Regions from separate parts of the Streptomyces sp. NPDC059008 genome, predicted to be linked through region 1. Evidence: riboswitches for the same ligand, from Rfam matches in the RefSeq annotation. Region 1 holds a riboswitch; each other region holds the start of a gene.

Evidence for each region. Region 1 has a riboswitch for S-adenosylmethionine ahead of ACFWZH_RS35405 (aminotransferase class V-fold PLP-dependent enzyme). Riboswitches for the same ligand answer to the same signal wherever they lie in the genome.
Region 2: linked by a shared signal. The riboswitch ahead of ACFWZH_RS07310 (ABC transporter permease subunit) and the one ahead of ACFWZH_RS35405 (aminotransferase class V-fold PLP-dependent enzyme) in region 1 are both predicted to bind S-adenosylmethionine.
Region 3: linked by a shared signal. The riboswitch ahead of thrC (threonine synthase) and the one ahead of ACFWZH_RS35405 (aminotransferase class V-fold PLP-dependent enzyme) in region 1 are both predicted to bind S-adenosylmethionine.

Annotation. Positions count from the first base shown of each region.
Region 1 covers NZ_JBHYJC010000057.1:3,870-10,136, reverse strand. The annotation lists gene ACFWZH_RS35405 (aminotransferase class V-fold PLP-dependent enzyme) at 262-1,635, opposite strand; SAM riboswitch class IV at 1,816-1,933, opposite strand; gene trpD (anthranilate phosphoribosyltransferase) at 2,025-3,089, opposite strand; gene ACFWZH_RS35395 (cytochrome bc complex cytochrome b subunit) at 3,230-4,867, opposite strand; gene ACFWZH_RS35390 (Rieske 2Fe-2S domain-containing protein) at 4,864-5,928, opposite strand; gene ACFWZH_RS35385 (c-type cytochrome) at 5,925-6,267, opposite strand, start outside.
Region 2 covers NZ_JBHYJC010000003.1:432,200-438,466, reverse strand. The annotation lists gene ACFWZH_RS07320 (ABC transporter substrate-binding protein) at 1-786, opposite strand, end outside; gene ACFWZH_RS07315 (amino acid ABC transporter ATP-binding protein) at 866-1,717, opposite strand; gene ACFWZH_RS07310 (ABC transporter permease subunit) at 1,714-2,796, opposite strand; SAM riboswitch class IV at 3,145-3,253, opposite strand; gene ACFWZH_RS07305 (PIG-L family deacetylase) at 3,574-5,415, shown strand; gene ACFWZH_RS07300 (pyridoxal phosphate-dependent aminotransferase) at 5,650-6,267, shown strand, end outside.
Region 3 covers NZ_JBHYJC010000002.1:204,886-211,152, reverse strand. The annotation lists gene groL (chaperonin GroEL) at 1-1,122, opposite strand, end outside; gene ACFWZH_RS03860 (cold-shock protein) at 1,557-1,760, opposite strand; gene ACFWZH_RS03855 (MoaD/ThiS family protein) at 2,247-2,525, opposite strand; gene thrC (threonine synthase) at 2,578-3,894, opposite strand; SAM riboswitch class I at 3,888-4,037, opposite strand; gene ACFWZH_RS03845 (glucosyl-3-phosphoglycerate synthase) at 4,236-5,192, shown strand; gene ACFWZH_RS03840 (trehalose-6-phosphate synthase) at 5,240-6,267, shown strand, end outside.

The DNA of each region.
Region 1 (6,267 bases):
GACTCCGTCCTGCGGTCCGCCCCCTCCCGTGAGTGGGAGGGGAGGAGACCGGTGGGGGTCCCCGTAAGCCCCCGTCTGCAGGAAGTCGACAGATAGGGCCCGCCCCCACCGGCCGTCTTCCACCCACTCACGGGAGGGGACAGACCGTAGGACGAAGTCCGTAGGGCTGTCACCGCACCCGACAAACAACCGCCCGCCGCAGGCGCAACGGCGAACAACCACCACGGCGGGAAAGCCAAAAACGTGGGATGGATCCCCGCGTCAAAGAGACGCGGGTACGCAACGGCCGTCCTCCGTGCGGTAGTTCCACCGTGCGCCGTCCGCGATGAGTTCCTTCACCGCGCCGACGAAGCGGTCGATGTGCTCGTCGGGGGTGCCGGCGCCGAAACTGACGCGGATGGCGTTCAGGGCGCGCTCGCCGGGGGCCGCCTCGGGGGCGCCGCACTCCCCCGGGTCCTGGGGCTCGCTGCCCAGCAGGGTCCGTACGAGCGGGTGCGCGCAGAACAGGCCGTCGCGTACGCCGATGCCGTACTCGGCCGACAGCGCGGCGGCGAAGTGCGAGCTGTTCCAGCCGTCGACGACGAACGAGAGCACGCCCACCCTGGGTGCGTCGTCGCCGAAGAGGGAGAGCACCTTGACCTCGGGCACCTCGGCCAGACCCTCCCGCACCCGGGCGATCAGCGCCTGTTCGCGGGCGACCAGGGTGTCGAAGCCGGCCTCGGTGAGCGCCTGGCAGGCGGCGGCGATCGCGTAGGCGCCGATGACGTTCGGCGAGCCGGCCTCGTGCCGGGCGGCGGTGGTGTGCCACTCGACGTCCACGCCGCCGTCGGTGCGCCGGGAGACCCTGCGGCTGGCGCCGCCGCCGGCCAGGTACGGCTCGCCGTCCTGCAGCCAGTCCGCGCGGCCGGCCAGCACCCCGGCGCCGAACGGCGCGTACAGCTTGTGGCCGGAGAAGGCGACCCAGTCGACGTCCAGTTCGGCGATGTCGAGGGGGTGGTGCGGGGCGAGCTGGGCCGCGTCCAGCACGATCCGCGCGCCGTGGGCGTGGGCCGCGGCCGCCAGCTCCCGCACCGGCCACAGCTCGCCGGTCACGTTGGACGCACCGGTCACGCACACCAGCGCCGGCCCGTAAGGCTCGCGCTCGGCGAGCGCCTTCTCCAGGGTGTCCACCGCCTGCTGCGGGGTGCGCGGCGCGTTGAGGTACGTCACCGTGACGTCCGCGCGCTGCTCCCAGGGCAGCAGCGAGGCGTGGTGCTCGGTCTCGAAGACGAACACCCGGGTGCCGTGCGGGAGTACGGAGGCCAGGAGGTTCAGCGAGTCGGTGGTGGCGCGGGTGAAGACCACCTGGTCGTCGGCGCGGCAGCCGAGGAACTCGGCGATGGTCCGGCGGCTGTTCTCGAAGAGGTCGGTGGAGAGCTGGGAGAGGTATCCGGCGCCACGGTGCACGCTGCCGTAGTACGGGGCGTAGGCGGCCACGTCGTCCCAGACCCGCTGGAGCGCCGGTGCGCTGGCGGCGTAGTCGAGCGCGGCGTAGTCGACCTCGCCGCCGGTCACGAGCGGGACCAGGACATCGCGTCCCAGAACCGGCAGCGGGGCACAAACGGAACTGTCGGCGGCAACGGCGGAAACAGACATGGCGAACTCCCGTGAGAGACAAGCGAATTCGCTGCGGGCGGGCGCGTCGGGGTGCGTCACAGCGCACTGCGGGGCGCCGCAGCGTGAAAGGAAAAAGGGTGCGGAAAAGGGGCCGAGGGGCCCTATCGCATTCGCTGGTTCACGGAAGTTCTCCCTCGAGGACCAGGATCCCTGGCGAGGGATCCGCGCTTGCCGCAGACCTCGCTGCCTGCGGCCTGGTCATCACCCGGGGCACCCCGCCACGGACGGAGGGTTGCCGGACAGCGGGCCGGGGCCTGTGTCGCTGTCACTCGTGACCTGCGCAGCATCATGCCACACGATCAACAACGCGCAAGCCCCGGTCCGTATGACGGACTGGGGCCTGCCTCACACTCTGCGTCACCCGCCGCTCATGCGTTGCTGGCGGTCACCCACCGCTCCAGCGCCCGCCTGGCGGCGCCGGAGTCGATCGAGGCGGCGGCCTTCTCGATGCCCGCGCGGATCTGTTCCGCCAGGGGGGCGTCGCCCGGCTCCAGCGCGACCAGCGCGGCCGCGGAGTTCAGCAGGACCGCGTCGCGTACCGGTCCGGTCTCGCCGTCCAGCAGCCGGCGGGCCACCTCCGCGTTGTAGGAGGCGTCCGCGCCGCGCAGGGCCTCGACGGGGACCAGGCCGATGCCGACGTCCCGCGGGTCGAAGCGCTCCTCGCGCACCGTGCCGTCCCGTACGACCCACACCCGGGAGGTCGCGGTCGTGGTCAGCTCGTCCAGGCCGTCGTCGCCGCGGAAGACCAGCGCCGAGGAGCCGCGCTCGGCGAGCACACCGGCCAGGATCGGCGCCATCCGGGCGTCGGCGACGCCGGTCGCCTGGGCGCGGACCTTCGCGGGGTTGGTCAGCGGGCCCAGCACGTTGAAGGTCGTGCGGATGCCGAGCTGGCCCCGGGCGTTGGCGACGTGCCGCAGCGCGGGGTGGAACTTCACCGCGAAGCAGAAGGTGATGCCCGCTTCCTGCGCGACCTCGGTGACCCGCTGCGGGGTGAGGTCGAGATTGACGCCGAGCTTCTCCAGCACGTCGGAGGCTCCGCTGGCCGAGGACGCCGCGCGGTTGCCGTGCTTGACGACCTTCGCGCCGGTGCCGGCGACCACGATCGAGGACATCGTGGAGATGTTGACGGTCTTGGCGCCGTCGCCGCCGGTGCCGACGATGTCGACGCTGGGGCCGGGGACCTCGATCAGCCGGGCGTGCGCGTACATGGTGCGGACGAGTCCGGAGATCTCGGCGACGGTCTCGCCCTTGGCCCGCAGCGCCACCGCGAAACCGGCGATCTGGGCGTCGCTGGCCTCGCCCCGCATGATCTTGTCCATCGCCCAGGCGGTGTCGTCGGCGCTGAGGTCGCGGCCGTCGAGGAGGGCGTTGAGGATGCCCGGCCAGGTGTGGGCCGCCACGCTGTCGCCGCCTGCCGGGGTCACAACGTTCATGGTCCACGCTCCTGGTGTGTTTCCTGCTTATGCCGTCACCCTATCGACCCGGCGGGTACGCCGGAGGGCCCCGTCCGATCGCCGGACGGGGCCCTCTGGGTGGCGTACTGCCTACGGTGCGCTACGAGGCGCCGAGGGGATCAGTGGTGGCCGTGGCCGCTGGTGATCTCCTGGTACTCCTCGACCGTGGGCTTGGCGATGACGCTGTCCTCGCCGTAGTAGGACTTCGAGAGCTTGGCGCGCAGCTTCTGCGAGCGCTTGATCTTGCGCTTGACGCCGTTCTCGTCGACCTCCGGGCCCAGTTCGAGCGGCTTGGGCTGCTCGTGCTGGGTCAGGAGGTGCAGCTGCTCCTGGTCGAGCGGCTCGTGGACCTCGATGAACTCACCGTGCGGCAGGCGCTTGATGATGCCGGACTCGCGGCCGTGCAGCACCTTGTCCCTGTCGCGCCGCTGCAGACCCAGGCAGATCCGCTTGGTGGCGATGAAGGCCAGCACCGGTCCGACGAAGAACGCGATCCGGACGAACCAGGTGATGGTGTTGATCGACAGGTGGAAGTGGGTCGCCCACAGGTCGTTGCCACCACCGATCAGCATCACGAAGTACGCGACCAGCCAGGCCACACCGAAGCCGGTGCGGGTCGGGACGTTGCGCGGGCGGTCCAGGATGTGGTGCTCGCGCTTGTCGCCGCGGACCCAGGACTCGACGAACGGGTAGACCGCGATGGCGACCAGGACCAGCGGGAAGATCAGGATCGGGATCAGCACACCGAAGTTGACGGTGTGGCCCCAGAAGTCCCACTCCCAGCCCGGCATGACGCGGACCAGACCCTCGGCGAAGCCCATGTACCAGTCGGGCTGGGCGCCCGTGGAGACCTGGTCGGGCCGGTACGGTCCGATGGCCCACACGGGGTTGATGCTGGCGACCGCGGCGATCACCGAGATCACACCGAAGACCAGGAAGAAGAAGCCTCCGGCCTTGGCCATGTAGACCGGCAGCAGCGGCATGCCGACGACGTTGTTGTTGGTCTTGCCGGCACCCGGGAACTGCGTGTGCTTGTGGTAGAAGACCAGGATCAGGTGCGCCACCAGCAGGCCGAGCATGATGCCCGGCAGCAGCAGCACGTGCACCGTGAAGAACCTCGGGATGATGTCGTGCCCGGGGAACTCGCCGCCGAAGATGAACATCTGCAGGTACGAACCGACCAGCGGCATCGCCAGGATGACGCCCTCGATGAACCGCACGCCGGTACCGGAGAGCAGGTCGTCGGGGAGCGAGTAGCCGGTGAAGCCGGTGAACATGCCCAGCACGAACAGCAGGAAGCCGAACAGCCAGTTGACCTCGCGCGGCTTGCGGAAGGCGCCGGTGAAGAACACCCGCATCATGTGGACCATCATCGCGGCCAGGAAGACCAGCGCGGCCCAGTGGTGGATCTGGCGGATGAGCAGACCACCGCGGACGTCGAAGCTGATGTCCAGCGTCGACTCGAAGGCCTGGGTCATCCGGATTCCCTGCATGGGCACATAGGAACCGTGGTAGGTGACCTCGGCCATGCTCGGGTGGAAGAACAGCGTCAGATAGACACCGGTCAGGATGATGATGATGAAGCTGTAGAGCGCGACCTCACCCAGCATGAAGGACCAGTGGTCCGGGAAGATCTTGCGCATGTTGGCCTTGGCGAGGCTGTAGATGCCCAGCCGGCCGTCCGCCCAGTCGGCGATCCGCTCGCCCCGCGGCGCCTGGCCGCGGCGCGGGTTGGTCGCGCCTTGTTCGTTACTCATCCGCGCTCCCAGAAGCTCGGGCCGACGGGCTCCGCGAAGCCGCTCGCGGCCTCCAGGAAGCCGTCCTTCTCCGTGATGTGCAGCTGCGGCAGGGCGTGTCCGGCGGGACCGAAGATCACCCGACCACCGTCAGCGAGGTCGAAGGTCGACTGGTGGCAGGGGCAGAGCACGTGGTGCGTCTGCTGCTCGTACAGGCTGATCGGGCAACCCACGTGGGTGCAGATCTTCGAGTACGCCACGATGCCCTCGTGGGACCAGGCGAGCTCCTGCTTGTCCTTGATGTTCTGCGGCTGGATCCGCACGAGCATCAGGGCGTCCTTGGCGATCTTGTTGTTGAAGTCGTGGTCGTCCTCCTCCAGGCCCTCGGGCTTGGCGAAGGTCAGCGACCCGACCGCGATGTCCTCGGGACGCAGCGGGAGGTTGGTGGACTGGTTGACCAGGCGGACGCCCTTCTTCCAGCCCGTGGTGCGCAGCTTGGTCCCCGGCAGCGGACCGAGGTCGCGCAGCAGGACGACGCCGGAGAGCGGCACCAGGGCCAGCGCGCCGAACATCGTGTTGCGGATCAGCTTGCGACGGCCGAAGCCCGACTCCTCGGCACCGGCCTGGAAGTCGGCCATGACCTTGGCCTTGACCTCGGGCGTGGCCTCGATCGGGTGGCGGTCGTCGGCGACCTCCACGTCCGACATCAGCGTGCGGGCCCAGTGGACCGCGCCGGCGCCGATGCAGAACAGGGCCGCACCGAGCGTCAGACCGAGCGCGAAGTTCAGGGCGCTGATGTGGCCGATCGGCCAGATGTAGACGATCTTGTCGATCGGGATGGCCACGTACGAGGCGATGAAGCCGACCGTGGCGATCATGGACACCAGGAAGAGGAGGGCAACGGTGCGCTCGGAGCGCTTGGCGGCCCGCTCGTCGATGTCCTGGGCGCGGTGCTCGTGGGGCGGCAGCCCCGGGTCGGCGAACGGGTTGTCCGCCTTCGTCACCGCACCTTCGTGAGCCGTCTCCCGCTCACTGGGAAGGGTTTCTTCTGGCACGTCTGCGTGTCGTCCAGTCTCGCTCATGACTTCTTGGCCTTCGTAGTCCGGGCTGCGACCCAGATGGCGACCACTACCAGCGCGCCCAGGCCGAAGATGTAGCCGAAGAGACCCTCGCTGACCGGGCCGAGACCGCCGAGGTCCAGGCCGCCGGGGCTCTCGGATTCATCGCCGTTGACGGCGCCGAGGTACGCGATGATGTCCTTCTTGTTCTGCTTGCTCAGCGAGCCGTCACCGAAGGAGGGCATGTTCTGCGGGCCGGTTTCCATGGCCTCGTAGATGTGCTTCGGGTCCACGCCCTCGAGCGTCGGTGCGTACTTGCCGTTGGTGAGGGCGCCGCCCTTGCCGGTGAAGTTGTGGCACTGC
Region 2 (6,267 bases), on a different contig from region 1:
CGCCGTCCGGGTGATGTGGTACGCGATGCCGGGGTTGGGGCCGAAGTGGGCGTCGATCTTCCCGCTGTTCAGCGCCAGGTAGACGCTGTTGGCGTCCGGGTAGTACTTGACGGTGAGGTCCTTGCCCTCCTTCTTCAGCTTCGCCTTCCACTCCAGCAGGATCTTCTCCTGGTTGGTGCCCCGGCTCACCGAGAACGTCCTGCCGGCGAGGTTGTGGTAGTCGCCCTCGAAGTTCCAGGTGCTCTTCTTCGGCACCTCGAACCCCAGGTTGTCCTGCCGGTAGGTGGCGAACTCGTACTTCTTCTTGCGTTCCTCGGTGTCGGTGACGTTGGAGAAGGCGGCGTCGACCCGGCCGCTGTCGATGCCGACGAACAGGTTCTCCCAGGTCGAGTTCTTCAGCTCGGGCTTCAGCCCGAGGACCGCGGCCACCAGCCGTCCGAAGTCCGGTTCGGCTCCGGTGAGGGTCTTCTGGTCGTCGCCCACGAAGGCCAGCGGCGGGAAGCCGGCGGGCAGGGCGCCGACGCCGATGACCAGCTTGCCCTTCTTGGCGATCGGCTCGGGCAGCTTGGCACTGATGGACTTGACCTCGGAGACATTGAGGTCGGTCTCCTTACCGGCTCCGTTGGAGAGGGCGCCCACGGCGACCGTCCCGGACGGCTTGCCGTCTGATCTGCCGGCCGCGTCGCTGTTGCCCCCGCAGGCGGTGATGCCGGTGGCGAGGGTGGCGACGGCGGTGCCCGTGCTGAGGCCGCGGAGGAGTCGGCTGCGGAGGCTGCGGATACGCATGGCTGTCCTTGGTTCGGTGAGCGGTTGTGGTGGCGTGGCGCTGGTTCTTCGGTGGTGTGGCGCTGGGCGAACGGCGGGGTCAGAGCACCTTGCTCAAGAAATCCCTGGTCCGCTCGTGCTTCGGGCGGTCCAACACCTCGGCGGGCGGGCCCTGTTCGACGATCCGGCCCTCGTCGAGGAAGACGACCTGGTCGGCGACCTCACGGGCGAAACCGATCTCGTGGGTGACGATGATCAGGGTGGTGCCGCTGGTGGCCAGGTCCTTGATGACGGCCAGCACCTCGCCCACCAGTTCGGGGTCGAGCGCGGAGGTGGGTTCGTCGAAGAGGATGACCCCCGGCCGCAGGGCGAGGGCGCGGGCGATGGCGACCCGCTGCTGCTGGCCGCCGGACAACTGCCGTGGATAGGCACCGAACTTGTCGGCCAGGCCCACCCGGTCGAGCAGCTCACGGGCCAGCTTCTGAGCCTCGGGCTTGGTCAGCTTCCCGGTGGCCACGGGAGCGGCGGCCACGTTGTCCAGCGCGGTCAGGTGCGGGAAGAGGTTGAAGTTCTGGAAGACGAAGCCGATCCGGCTGCGCTGGCCCAGGATGGCTCGCTCGCTCAGCTCCTTGAGCCTCCCCCGGCCCTCCGCCGGGGCGACCCCCGCCTTGCCGCGCTCGCCGAGCCGGCGCACGCCGATCGGCTCACCGTTCACGCTGACGTACCCGACCTCGGGCTTCTCCAGGTGGTTGATCACCCGCAGCAGCGTGGACTTGCCGGAGCCTGACGGCCCGAGGATCACGGTGACCTCGCCGGGCCGTACCGTCAACTCGACGCCGTCCAGGACCCGGTGGGCCCCGTACCACTTGTGCACGTCGTGGACCTCGACGGCGGCCGGTCGTATCTCGGCGGCCTCAACGGTCTCCGTCTTCTCGGTGATTTCGGTGGTCATATCGCCGCCTCCCTCCGGGCTCGGGCCCGCAGATCACGCAGAGCGGTCCGCGACTTCTGCAACGGCGTCGGCGGCAGGATGCGCGTCGCGCCCCGGGAGAAGTACCGCTCGACGTAGAACTGGACGACGGAGACGGCACTCGTGAGGACCAGGTACCAGACGGTGGCGACCAGCAGCAGCGGGACGATGTCACCGGGGTAGGTGCTGCCCATGCTCTGCACGGAGCCGAACAGATCGAGCAGCGAGACGTAGAAGACGAGCGAGGTGCTCTTGATCAGATTGATCAGCAGATTGACGTAGTTCGGGGTGATGGACCGCAGGGCCTGCGGAAAGACGATCCTCGTGAACTGGTAACCCTTCGGCAGGCCGAGTGCCGACGCCGCCTCGTGCTGCCCCTGGTCGACCGCGAGGATGCCGCTGCGCACCACCTCGGACGCGTACGCCGCCTCGTTCAGGCTGAGTCCGACGACCGCGACGACGATGTCGGTGGCGAGCCGGGACTCGTCGAACGTGAAGAAGGCGGGACCGAACGGCACCCCGAGGCTCAGCGTCTTGTACAGCGCGCTGAAGTTGTAGAGGAACAGCAGCACCACGATCAGCGGGACCGACCGGAACAGCCAGGTGTAGGTCCAGCTCACCGCCCGCAGCACCGGGCTCCGCGAGAGCCTGCCCAGGGCGATGAGGATGCCGCCGAGCAGACCGAGCACGGCGCTGTAGGCCGTCACTTCGAGGGTGATGAGCAGACCGTCGAGGATCGTCGGGCGCAGGAACCAGTACTGGAAGCGGTCCCACTGGTAGAAGGGGTTGGTCACCAGTCCGTGGACGATCTGGGCCACCAGCACCAGCACGATCGCCGTGGCGATCCAGCGGCCTGGTCTGCGCAGCGGCAGCACCCGCTGTGCCGCCGGTGGCCGCGGTGCGGTGCCGTCGTCACCCGGCCGTTCGACCTCGGAAGATCCGGCTCCGGAAGGGCCGGCCTCGGAAGGGCGTACGGGACGAGGCGCGGAGGAGGCTTCGGGGGACTCCTCGGCGGGAGGCGCTGAGGCAAGCGATATCGCAGCGCCGGGGGATTCACTCATGGAGGGCTCCAGCGAATTCGGACACCCCGGCCCACGGATGCGGCAACGGCACGGCGGCCCTGGAGGGGCTCTGCGTGACGATGCGCAGGGGAAGCGTGGAACGGGGGCTGGGAAGGAAAGGCGCACACCGCGACAGCGGTGGGCATCAGAGACGCCGAGAACCGTCAGCCGTCAGTCTTGGCGGAAGGCACGGCAGGTGCAGCTCAGCTGCCGGTACACAGCGCGCTGCTGACGCGGAGCAGATCGACCGAACGGTTCGCGCACAGCAGCAGGCAGCCACGGCGCCGCCATGCGGCCGTCCCGAAAGCTGCGTACATCCCGTCACCATCACTCTTCCGGCCCGTGTGGGCCTCGCGCTTACCGAAAGTCTTCCGGTCCGGTCGTCACCTGGGGCACCCCACCGCGGTGCGAGGGTTGCCGGTCAGCAAGCCAGGGCTTGTCGCTGACACTCATGACCGATCTACGGCGTAAGTTAGACAGACCTCGGACATGATTGTCAAAGCCTGCCCGACCTGTGGGACGACAAAACCGAGTCGGGAGAGACCTGGCGAGATGTGGCGGCATACGCGGATGCCATGTCACACACATGTCATGTCACGCCCCGTCAGGCAGGTTCACCCGCCCCCCGTTGCCGAAGCAGTGGCTCGGCTCGCCCCTGTTTGGGCGAAGCGAGGAGACCGATTCCTGCCGTTCGGGGCAAGCTGCCCATACCGCTGATCATCGCTGCGCACGTCACACGTCCTGCCATCGTGCGTCTCCAAAGAGAAGGACGGGCTCTTGACGGGATCGAAGCCTCGATGTGCCCTGCCGGCCGCCCTCTGCACGCTCGGCCTGGTCGGTGGTGCGCTCACCGTGACCGCGTGCGCGACCCGGACCGAGCCGGAGACACGGACCTCTTCCACGAAGGTGGATCCGGCGCACACCGATGTGCTGTTCATCGGAGCCCATCCGGATGACGAGTTCCAGTCCCTGGCCACGTTCGGGCAGTGGGGGGAGAGTCCGGGGCTGAGCACCGGCGTGGTGACCATCACCCGGGGCGAGGGCGGCGGGAACGCCTCCGGCGACCAGGAGGGCGCCGATCTCGGCATGATCCGTGAGGACGAGGAACGCAAGGCCGTCGGGCGGGCCGATATCCGCAATGTCTTCTACCTCGACAAGCCGGACTTCTGGTACACACTGTCCGCCCCTTTGACGACCACCGTCTGGAACCGAGCACCGCAGACGCCGAGGGACACCCTCTCGCGGCTGGTCCGGCTGATCCGGGCGACCACCCCGCACAAAGTGGTGACCATGGACCCGCGCCCGTTCAATCAGCACGGCAGCCACCAGGAGGCCGGTCGCCTCGCCGTCGAGGCGTTCCGTCTCGCCGGCGATCGGCGCGCGTTCCCCGAGCAGATCGAGAAGGAGAAGTACGAGGTGTGGAATCCGTCCCAACTGCTGGCCCAGAGCTGGGGCTTCAAAGGGCCGGTGGGTTCGACGTGCGCCAAAGCGAAGTCCACGGATCCGCACACCGGACTGCCCGTCGTAGGTGTGTGGACCGGCACCCCGTCCACCAAGCACCCGGGGAAGACATGGGCCCAGATCGAACGGGACGCGGCCCGCGACTACGTCACCCAGGGATTCGGCTCACTGCCGCACACGGTCGAGACCGAGCCGGACCGGCTGCCCTGCGAATGGTTCACCGTCCTGGCCGACCGCGACAATCCACCGACACCGGCGGTGCGCGAGCAGTCCGGGCTGCGCCCGCTGTACGCGGGTTTCCGCGACTGGGCGCGGCGTATGCACATGCCGTGGCTGGCCAATGACGCCCAGCCCTCCTACCCCGCCCATTCCTCCACCGACATTCCCGAAGTCGCCAAGGCCCCCGTCGTGGACGGGGTGGCCGGCCCGGACGAATACCCCGGTCCGAAGCTGGAGTTGACGCACTGGGAGGGAAAGGAGTGCAAGGGCGAAAGGGACTGCGCGGCCGCCGCCGAATTCTCCCGTCACGGTGGCGACCTCTACGCCGTCGTCCATGTCACGGACGACATCAAGGGCTACGCGCTGGACGCCGCCGGCGACTGCAAACGCCACTGGCGCACCGACGCCGTCGAGATCGACCTCGACCCCCAGGGCCGCTCCGACGACACCTCGACCACCTTCAAGGCCGGCGTCCTCCCCTTCACCAAGGGCGGCAAGGGCCCCTGCGCCGAACGCGACGGGGACAACCGCCAGGGGCCGGCGAACCACAACGCCCCCGGCATGGCCGTCGCCTCCGTCGACACCGACCCGTACAAGGGCTACTCGGTCGAAGCGAAGATCCCGCTCGCCGATCTGCCCGCCCCGGTCGACCCTGAACGCCTCACCGCCAACGTGCTCCTCTACGACTCCGACACCCAGGACAAGACCGGCAAGACCCGCCTGGCCTGGTCCCCCTACGGCAGCGCCCAGGCCGACCCCTACGTGTGGCGCACCCTGCGTCTGCCCGGATACGTCCCGCCGCCCGGCCCGACACGCCCCGCCGAGATCCCCCAGGACGCGGCACAGAGCGCGAAGTCCAAGGCCTCCGTCGAGCAGGCCCGCCGCACCGGTGTCCCCCTCGCGGGCGGCCCCCGCAACCCACCGAGCCCGACCCCCTGAGGCTTCCTCCGGCAGCGTCGCGTTGATCTGCCCGGGTGACTTCGCCGGAGGCGCCGTTTCCCGCTCGTACGGCGCGGATACCCGACCAAGGCGGACATTCCGGGCCGCAGGGGGTACCCGCTGGAACTGGAAGGGAACACGGCCATCACCGCCACCGACGACGCCACAGAGAACACTGCCGCCGCCATCCTGTACGGGATCACCGACCCCGAAGAGCGACTTGCCCTCCACCATGTGTCGCTGCCGGCACCGGTACTGAATCTGGCCGTCGCCGAGAACGTCCTCCTCTACGACTCGCTGAAGGAGGACGTCTTCAAGAACCCGGAGATCGGACCGGAGGACATCCGCTACAAGAGGTCGTACGGGACGGACGAACTGCGGCAGCACATCGCGCGACTGCTCAAGCAGACCATGTCACCGATCGTCGAGGCCGACGACATCTACGCCACCGCGGGAGTCTCCGGAGCACTGGAGTGCCTGGCCTTCGCCCTCGAACAAGGCGAGGTGCTCGAACCGGGCGACCAGGTACTGCTGCCCGCCCCCTCCTGGCAGGGCTTCAAGTGGTGCTTCGAGCAACGGCCCGGCCTCCGGTGCGTGTTCGCCCCACTGCCCGTGACGGGCGCCCACGCCTTCCAGCTGACGCTGAAGGCGCTCCAGGACGCGTACGACCACGCAGACCCCCGCCCCAAGCTGCTCGTCCTGACCAACCCCAACAACCCGCTGGGGGCCAACTACAGCAAGGAGCTGCTGGAGAGCATCTACACCTGGGCGCTGACGAAGACCGACATGCACATCATCTCGGACGAGATGTACGCGCACAGCCAGGTCGCCGAGGCCAAGCCCGGCTTCCAC
Region 3 (6,267 bases), on a different contig from region 1:
AACACCGCCGGCGAGCTTCGCCAGGCGCTCCTGCAGCTTCTCGCGGTCGTAGTCGCTGTCCGAGTTCTCGATCTCGGCGCGGATCTGGTTGACGCGGCCCTGGACCTGGTCGCTGTCGCCGGCACCGTCGACGATGGTGGTCTCGTCCTTGGTGATGACGACCTTGCGGGCGCGGCCGAGCAGGTCGAGACCGGCGTTCTCCAGCTTGAGGCCGACCTCCTCGGAGATGACGGTGCCACCGGTGAGGATGGCGATGTCGCCGAGCATGGCCTTGCGGCGGTCACCGAAGCCCGGGGCCTTGACGGCGACGGACTTGAAGGTGCCACGGATCTTGTTGACGACCAGGGTCGACAGGGCCTCGCCCTCGACGTCCTCGGCGATGATCAGCAGCGGCTTGCCGGACTGCATGACCTTCTCCAGGAGCGGCAGCAGGTCCTTGACGTTGCCGATCTTGGAGTTGACGATCAGGATGTACGGGTCGTCGAGCGACGCCTCCATACGCTCCATGTCGGTGGCGAAGTACGCCGAGATGTAGCCCTTGTCGAAGCGCATACCCTCGGTGAGCTCCAGCTCCAGACCGAAGGTCTGGGACTCCTCGACGGTGATGACGCCTTCCTTGCCGACCTTGTCCATGGCCTCGGCGATCAGCTCGCCGATCTGGGTGTCGGCGGCGGAGATGGAGGCGGTGGAGGCGATCTGCTCCTTGGTCTCCACGTCCTTGGCCTGCTCCAGCAGGGCGGCGGAGACGGCCTCGACGGCCTTCTCGATACCGCGCTTGAGGGCCATCGGGTTGGCGCCGGCGGCGACGTTGCGCAGGCCCTCGCGGACCAGGGCCTGGGCCAGGACGGTCGCGGTCGTCGTGCCGTCACCGGCGACGTCGTCCGTCTTCTTCGCGACCTCCTTGACCAGCTCGGCGCCGATCTTCTCGTACGGGTCCTCGAGCTCGATCTCCTTGGCGATGGAGACACCATCGTTGGTGATCGTGGGGGCGCCCCACTTCTTCTCGAGGACGACGTTGCGGCCCTTGGGGCCGAGGGTGACCTTGACGGCGTCGGCGAGCTGGTTCATCCCGCGCTCGAGACCGCGCCGTGCCTCCTCGTCGAACGCGATGATCTTGGCCATGTGAAGTGGTCCTCCCGGACGGGGTGGATTTCTCCGGATCGGCACCCGTGCCCGCGACGGACGGTCCGTGCGCCGTGTGGTTCCTTGCCCCACCCGGCGTCCGGACCTCACCGGCCCGATCCAAGTTCTGTCACTCTCACTCGGAGAGTGCTAACGCCAATGATTAGCACTCGGGCAGGGCGAGTGCAAGCCGCCTGGAGGGGGTCGGCGAGGGTCGGCGGGTGGGCGAGGGGTGAGCGACGGACGGGCGCCGGCCGCCCGGCGGGGTGCCGCCGGGGCGCCACGCGGCGGCGAGCGGCACGGAGCGGGCGCAGGCGGGACGGGGGGCGGGCGCAGGCGACGGGGGCTCAGGTCCCGCCGCAGGGAGGGCAGGCAGAAGGCCCGTACCCCGTGACGGGGTACGGGCCTTCTCTACGCTGCAGTCGGCCCGCGCCTCAGGCGCTCACCCTGACCATGTCCGCCTGCGGCCCCTTCTGGCCCTGCGAGATCTCGAACTCGACCCGCTGGCCCTCCTCAAGGGTGCGGTAGCCGTCCATCTGGATCGCGCTGTAGTGGACGAATACATCCGCACCACCGTCGACCGCGATGAAGCCGTACCCCTTCTCCGCGTTGAACCACTTGACGGTGCCCTGAGCCATGCCTAACTCCCCTATTACTGGCCCTTGCGCAGGACCGCACTCCGCGGACCCGGGTCAGACCTCACCCCGCGAAATGGCCCGTGGGGTGTGCGCCGGAACGCGTCGACCGCCGCTGAATGTATCTGCACCGATGCCCAGCGCAACAGGTCAATCGGACGAGAATTCTGGCGCCGGAGAATCGGCAATATGCGATGAAATCCCGTTTCTCCGGGGCAAGTCGGGCCGGGCATAGCGCACGTAAGCGACAAATGCCGCACACACTTTGAGCACAACTCTCCGCGCTTTCCTATGCGTTCGGCACGTGCGCGGAGTTATCCGGAACGGAGATCACCGCAATGGTATCCCCTTTCACTAAGCGGAATTGCCCCGTCCGATTTCAACGGACGGGGCAATTCCGGTCAAGTAGGTGAAGAGATGGCGCAAATTAGCGCTCACCCGTCGACCGATCGGGGGTGACCGGTCAACAGTCACCGGGCGCGTGCTTCCTCAGCAGCCGCCGGCGACCGCCGGGATGATGGAGACGCCCGCACCGTCCGGGGTCGGCGTCTCCAGGCCCTGCTCGAAGCGCACATCGTCGTCGTTGACGTAGACGTTCACGAAGCGACGCAGCTTGCCCGCGTCGTCCAGTACACGAGCCGCGATGCCCTGGTGGTTCTTCTCCAGGTCGGCGATCACCTCGGAGAGGGTCGCGCCCTCGGCGGTGACCTCGGCCTCACCACCGGTGTACGTACGGAGGATGGTGGGGATGCGGACCTTGACGCTCATGGTTCTGCCTTCCGGACAGGGTTGGGGAGTGCGGATTCGTAGAGCTGTGGACTCAGCCTGCCAGGCCGGCCTCGCGGAACGCGTCCAGGCTCGGGCGGATCGTGGCCGTGGGCCCGGACGTCGGCGCGACGGCGTCAAGCGTCTTGAGGCCGTCACCCGTGTTGAGCACGACGGTGGTCAGGGACGGGTCGAGCACACCGTCCTCGATCAGCTTCCTGGTGACGCCGACGGTCACACCGCCCGCGGTCTCCGCGAAGATGCCCTCCGTCCGGGCCAGCAGCTTGATCGCGTCCACGACCTGCTCGTCGTTGACGTCCTCCACCGCACCGCCCGTACGGCGCGCGATGTCGAGCACATACGGCCCGTCGGCCGGATTGCCGATCGCCAGCGACTTGGCGATGGTGTTCGGCTTCTGCGGGCGCACGACGTCGTGCCCGGCCTTGAAGGCCGTCGACACCGGCGAGCAGCCCTCCGCCTGGGCACCGAAGATCCGGTACGGCCGGTCCTCGACCAGGCCGAGGGCGATCAGCTCCTTGAGCCCCTTGTCGATCTTCGTCAGCTGCGAGCCGGACGCGACGGGGATGACGATCTGGTCCGGGAGCCGCCAGCCCAGCTGCTCACAGATCTCGTACGCCAGCGTCTTGGAACCCTCGCCGTAATAGGGGCGCAGGTTGACGTTGACGAAGCCCCAGCCCTCGCCCAGCGGGTCGCCGATGAGCTCCGAGCAGAAGCGGTTGACGTCGTCGTAGTTGCCCTCGATGCCGACCAGGTCACCGCCGTAGACCGCGGCCATGACGACCTTGCCGGCCTCCAGGTCGTGCGGGATGAACACACAGGACTTGAAGCCCGCGCGGCGGGCCGCGGCGCCGACCGCGCCGGCGAGGTTGCCCGTGGAGGAGCAGGACAGCGTCGTGAAGCCGAAGGCGCGGGCGGCCTCGACGGCGATCGCGACGACCCGGTCCTTGAAGGAGTGCGTCGGGTTGCCGGAGTCGTCCTTGACATAGAGCGCGCCGGTGACGCCCAGCTCGGCGGCGAGCCGGTCGGCCTTGACGAGCTTGGTGCAGCCGGGGTTCAGATTCGGCTTGTCCGCCACGTCGACGGGGACGGGCAGCAGCGGAGCGTAGCGCCAGATGTTGTCCGGACCGGCCTCGATCTGCTTCCGCAGCGCCTCGGGGTCGCCGCTCGGCAGCTCGTACGCCACTTCGAGCGGCCCGAAACAGGTCGCGCAGGCGAAGAGCGGGCTCAGGTCGAAGCGCTCGCCGCACTCGCGGCAGGACAGCGCGACGGCGGGCCCCAGAGCGACGGCGGAGGCGTTTTCGGTGACTTCGGTGCTGTACACAGCCATGGAGGCGAGGCCCTTTCTCCTCATCTTCCTCATGGCGCATCTCGCCATGAGACGGATTTGGCACCTTCCCTAGCCGGGAGCCTCGCGCGCGATGATCGCGACGGAGACCGGCTGGAGGGTTGCCGGGGCTTCAACGGGCCGTATCCCTCTGCCCCTCTGGATGAGCGGTATGGCGCTGGGTCGAAACCCAGGCGTTTGTGGTGCGGCGACCCCGACATGCGACGGCCGTCCGCGTTGTTCAAGACTGTAACCGAAGGCACTGACAGTTGAGATAGTCGTCCGAACCGCGAGATGGATCACAGAATGGCCCACCCGACGGATCGCATACCGGTCGCGGCACCGGCGGCCACCGAGGAGTCGTAGACGTGCTGGAAGAGGTGGAGCGCTGGCTGAGCAGCCGCTCCTGGTCCGCCGCGGACCGTCCGCTGGAGCAGCTGCTGGAGGCCAAGCGCCAGACGGGCCGCACGGTCAGCGTCGTGCTGCCCGCGCTCGACGAGGAGGCCACGGTCGGCGCGATCGTGGCCGCGATCCGCGCCGAGCTGATGTGCGACGCGGTCCCTCTGGTCGACGAGCTGGTGGTGCTGGACTCCGGATCCACCGACCGCACCGCCGAGGTCGCGGCCGCGGCCGGCGCCCGGGTCGTCCACCGCGACACCGTCCTGCCCCGGCTGCCCGCGCTGCCCGGCAAGGGCGAGGTCCTGTGGCGCTCGCTCCTGGTCACCACCGGCGACATCATCTGCTTCGTCGACGCCGACCTGCGGGAGTTCTCCGCCACCTTCGTCTCCGGGATCGTCGGCCCCCTGCTGACCGACCCCGACATCCGCTTCGTCAAGGCGATGTACGACCGCCCCCTGGAGGCCGGCGGGCACCCGGGCGAGCAGGGCGGACGGGTCACCGAGCTGGTCGCCCGCCCGCTGCTGAACCTCCACTGGCCGCAGCTGGCCGGCTTCGTCCAGCCCCTGGGCGGTGAGTACGCGGCCCGGCGCTCCCTCCTGGAGCGCCTGCCCTTCCCGGTCGGCTACGGCGTCGAGCTCGGTCTGCTCGTCGACGCCCTGCACACCGTCGGCCTCGACGCCCTCGCCCAGGTGGACGTCGGCGTACGCAAGCACCGCCACCAGGGCGGCCAGGCCCTCGGCCGGATGGCGGCCGCCATCTACCGCACCGCCCAGCTGCGCCTCGCCCGCGGCCACCTGGTGCGCCCCCGGCTCACCCAATTCGACCGCGGCGAGGAGGGCTTCGTCCCGCGCACCACGGACGTGGACACCGAGGAGCGGCCGCCCATGGCCGAAATCCCCGAGTACGCGGCGCGGCGGGCGGCCTGACCGTGTCCGTACGTTTGCGCGGTTCTGCGGCGGGTTAATGTCGCGACATGGTCTCCGAGCGCAGTGCGGTCCGGGCAGGTGCCGAGGTTCTCGTCGCGTCCAATCGCGGGCCGGTGTCGTACGCCGTGGGCGAGGACGGGGCGCTGAGTGCCAAGCGGGGCGGGGGCGGGCTGGTGTCCGGACTGTCGGCCATCGGTCCCGGTACCGACGCGGTGTGGGTGTGCGCGGCGCTCGGTGACGGGGACCGGGAGGCCGTCCGCCGGACGGGGGGCGCCCTGGCACCCGAGGACACCGGTGGACAGCGCGTCCGCATGCTGGACATCCCGTCCCAGGTGCACGCCGACGCCTACAACGGCATCGCGAACTCGGTGCTGTGGTTCGTCCACCACATGCTCTACCAGACACCGCTGGAGCCGGTCTTCGACGCCGGATTCCGGCAGCAGTGGGGCGCGTACGAGACGTACAACCGCGCCTTCGCCCACGCCCTCGCCGACGAGGCCGCCGAGGGGGCGGCGGTGCTGGTGCAGGACTACCACCTGGCGCTGGTGCCGGGGATGCTGCGCGCACTGCGGCCCGACGTGCGCATCGCGCACTTCTCCCACACGCCGTGGGCGCCGCCGGACTACTTCCGGATGCTGCCGGACGAGGTGGCGCGGCAGCTGCTGGAGGGCATGCTGGGCGCCGATCAGCTGGGTTTCCTCACCCACCGCTGGGCGGACGCGTTCACCGCGTGCTGCGCCGAGGTCACCGGCGGCACCGGCGGCACCCGGATCGGCGCGTACGGGCTCGGGGCGGACGCCGACTTCCTGCTGGAGCGGTCGCGGCGGGCGGACGTCGAGGAGCGGCTGGCCACCCTGCGCGAGCAGATCGGCACCGGTCCCGACGGGACGCCGCGCAAGGCCGTCGTCCGGGTGGACCGCACCGAGCTGTCGAAGAACATCGTCCGCGGCCTGCTGGCCTACCGGCAGCTGCTGGCGGAGGAGCCGTCATGGCGCGAGCGGGTGGTGCATGTCGCCTTCGCCTACCCCTCGCGCCAGGACCTGGCCGTCTACCGGGAGTACACCGCGGCGGTCGG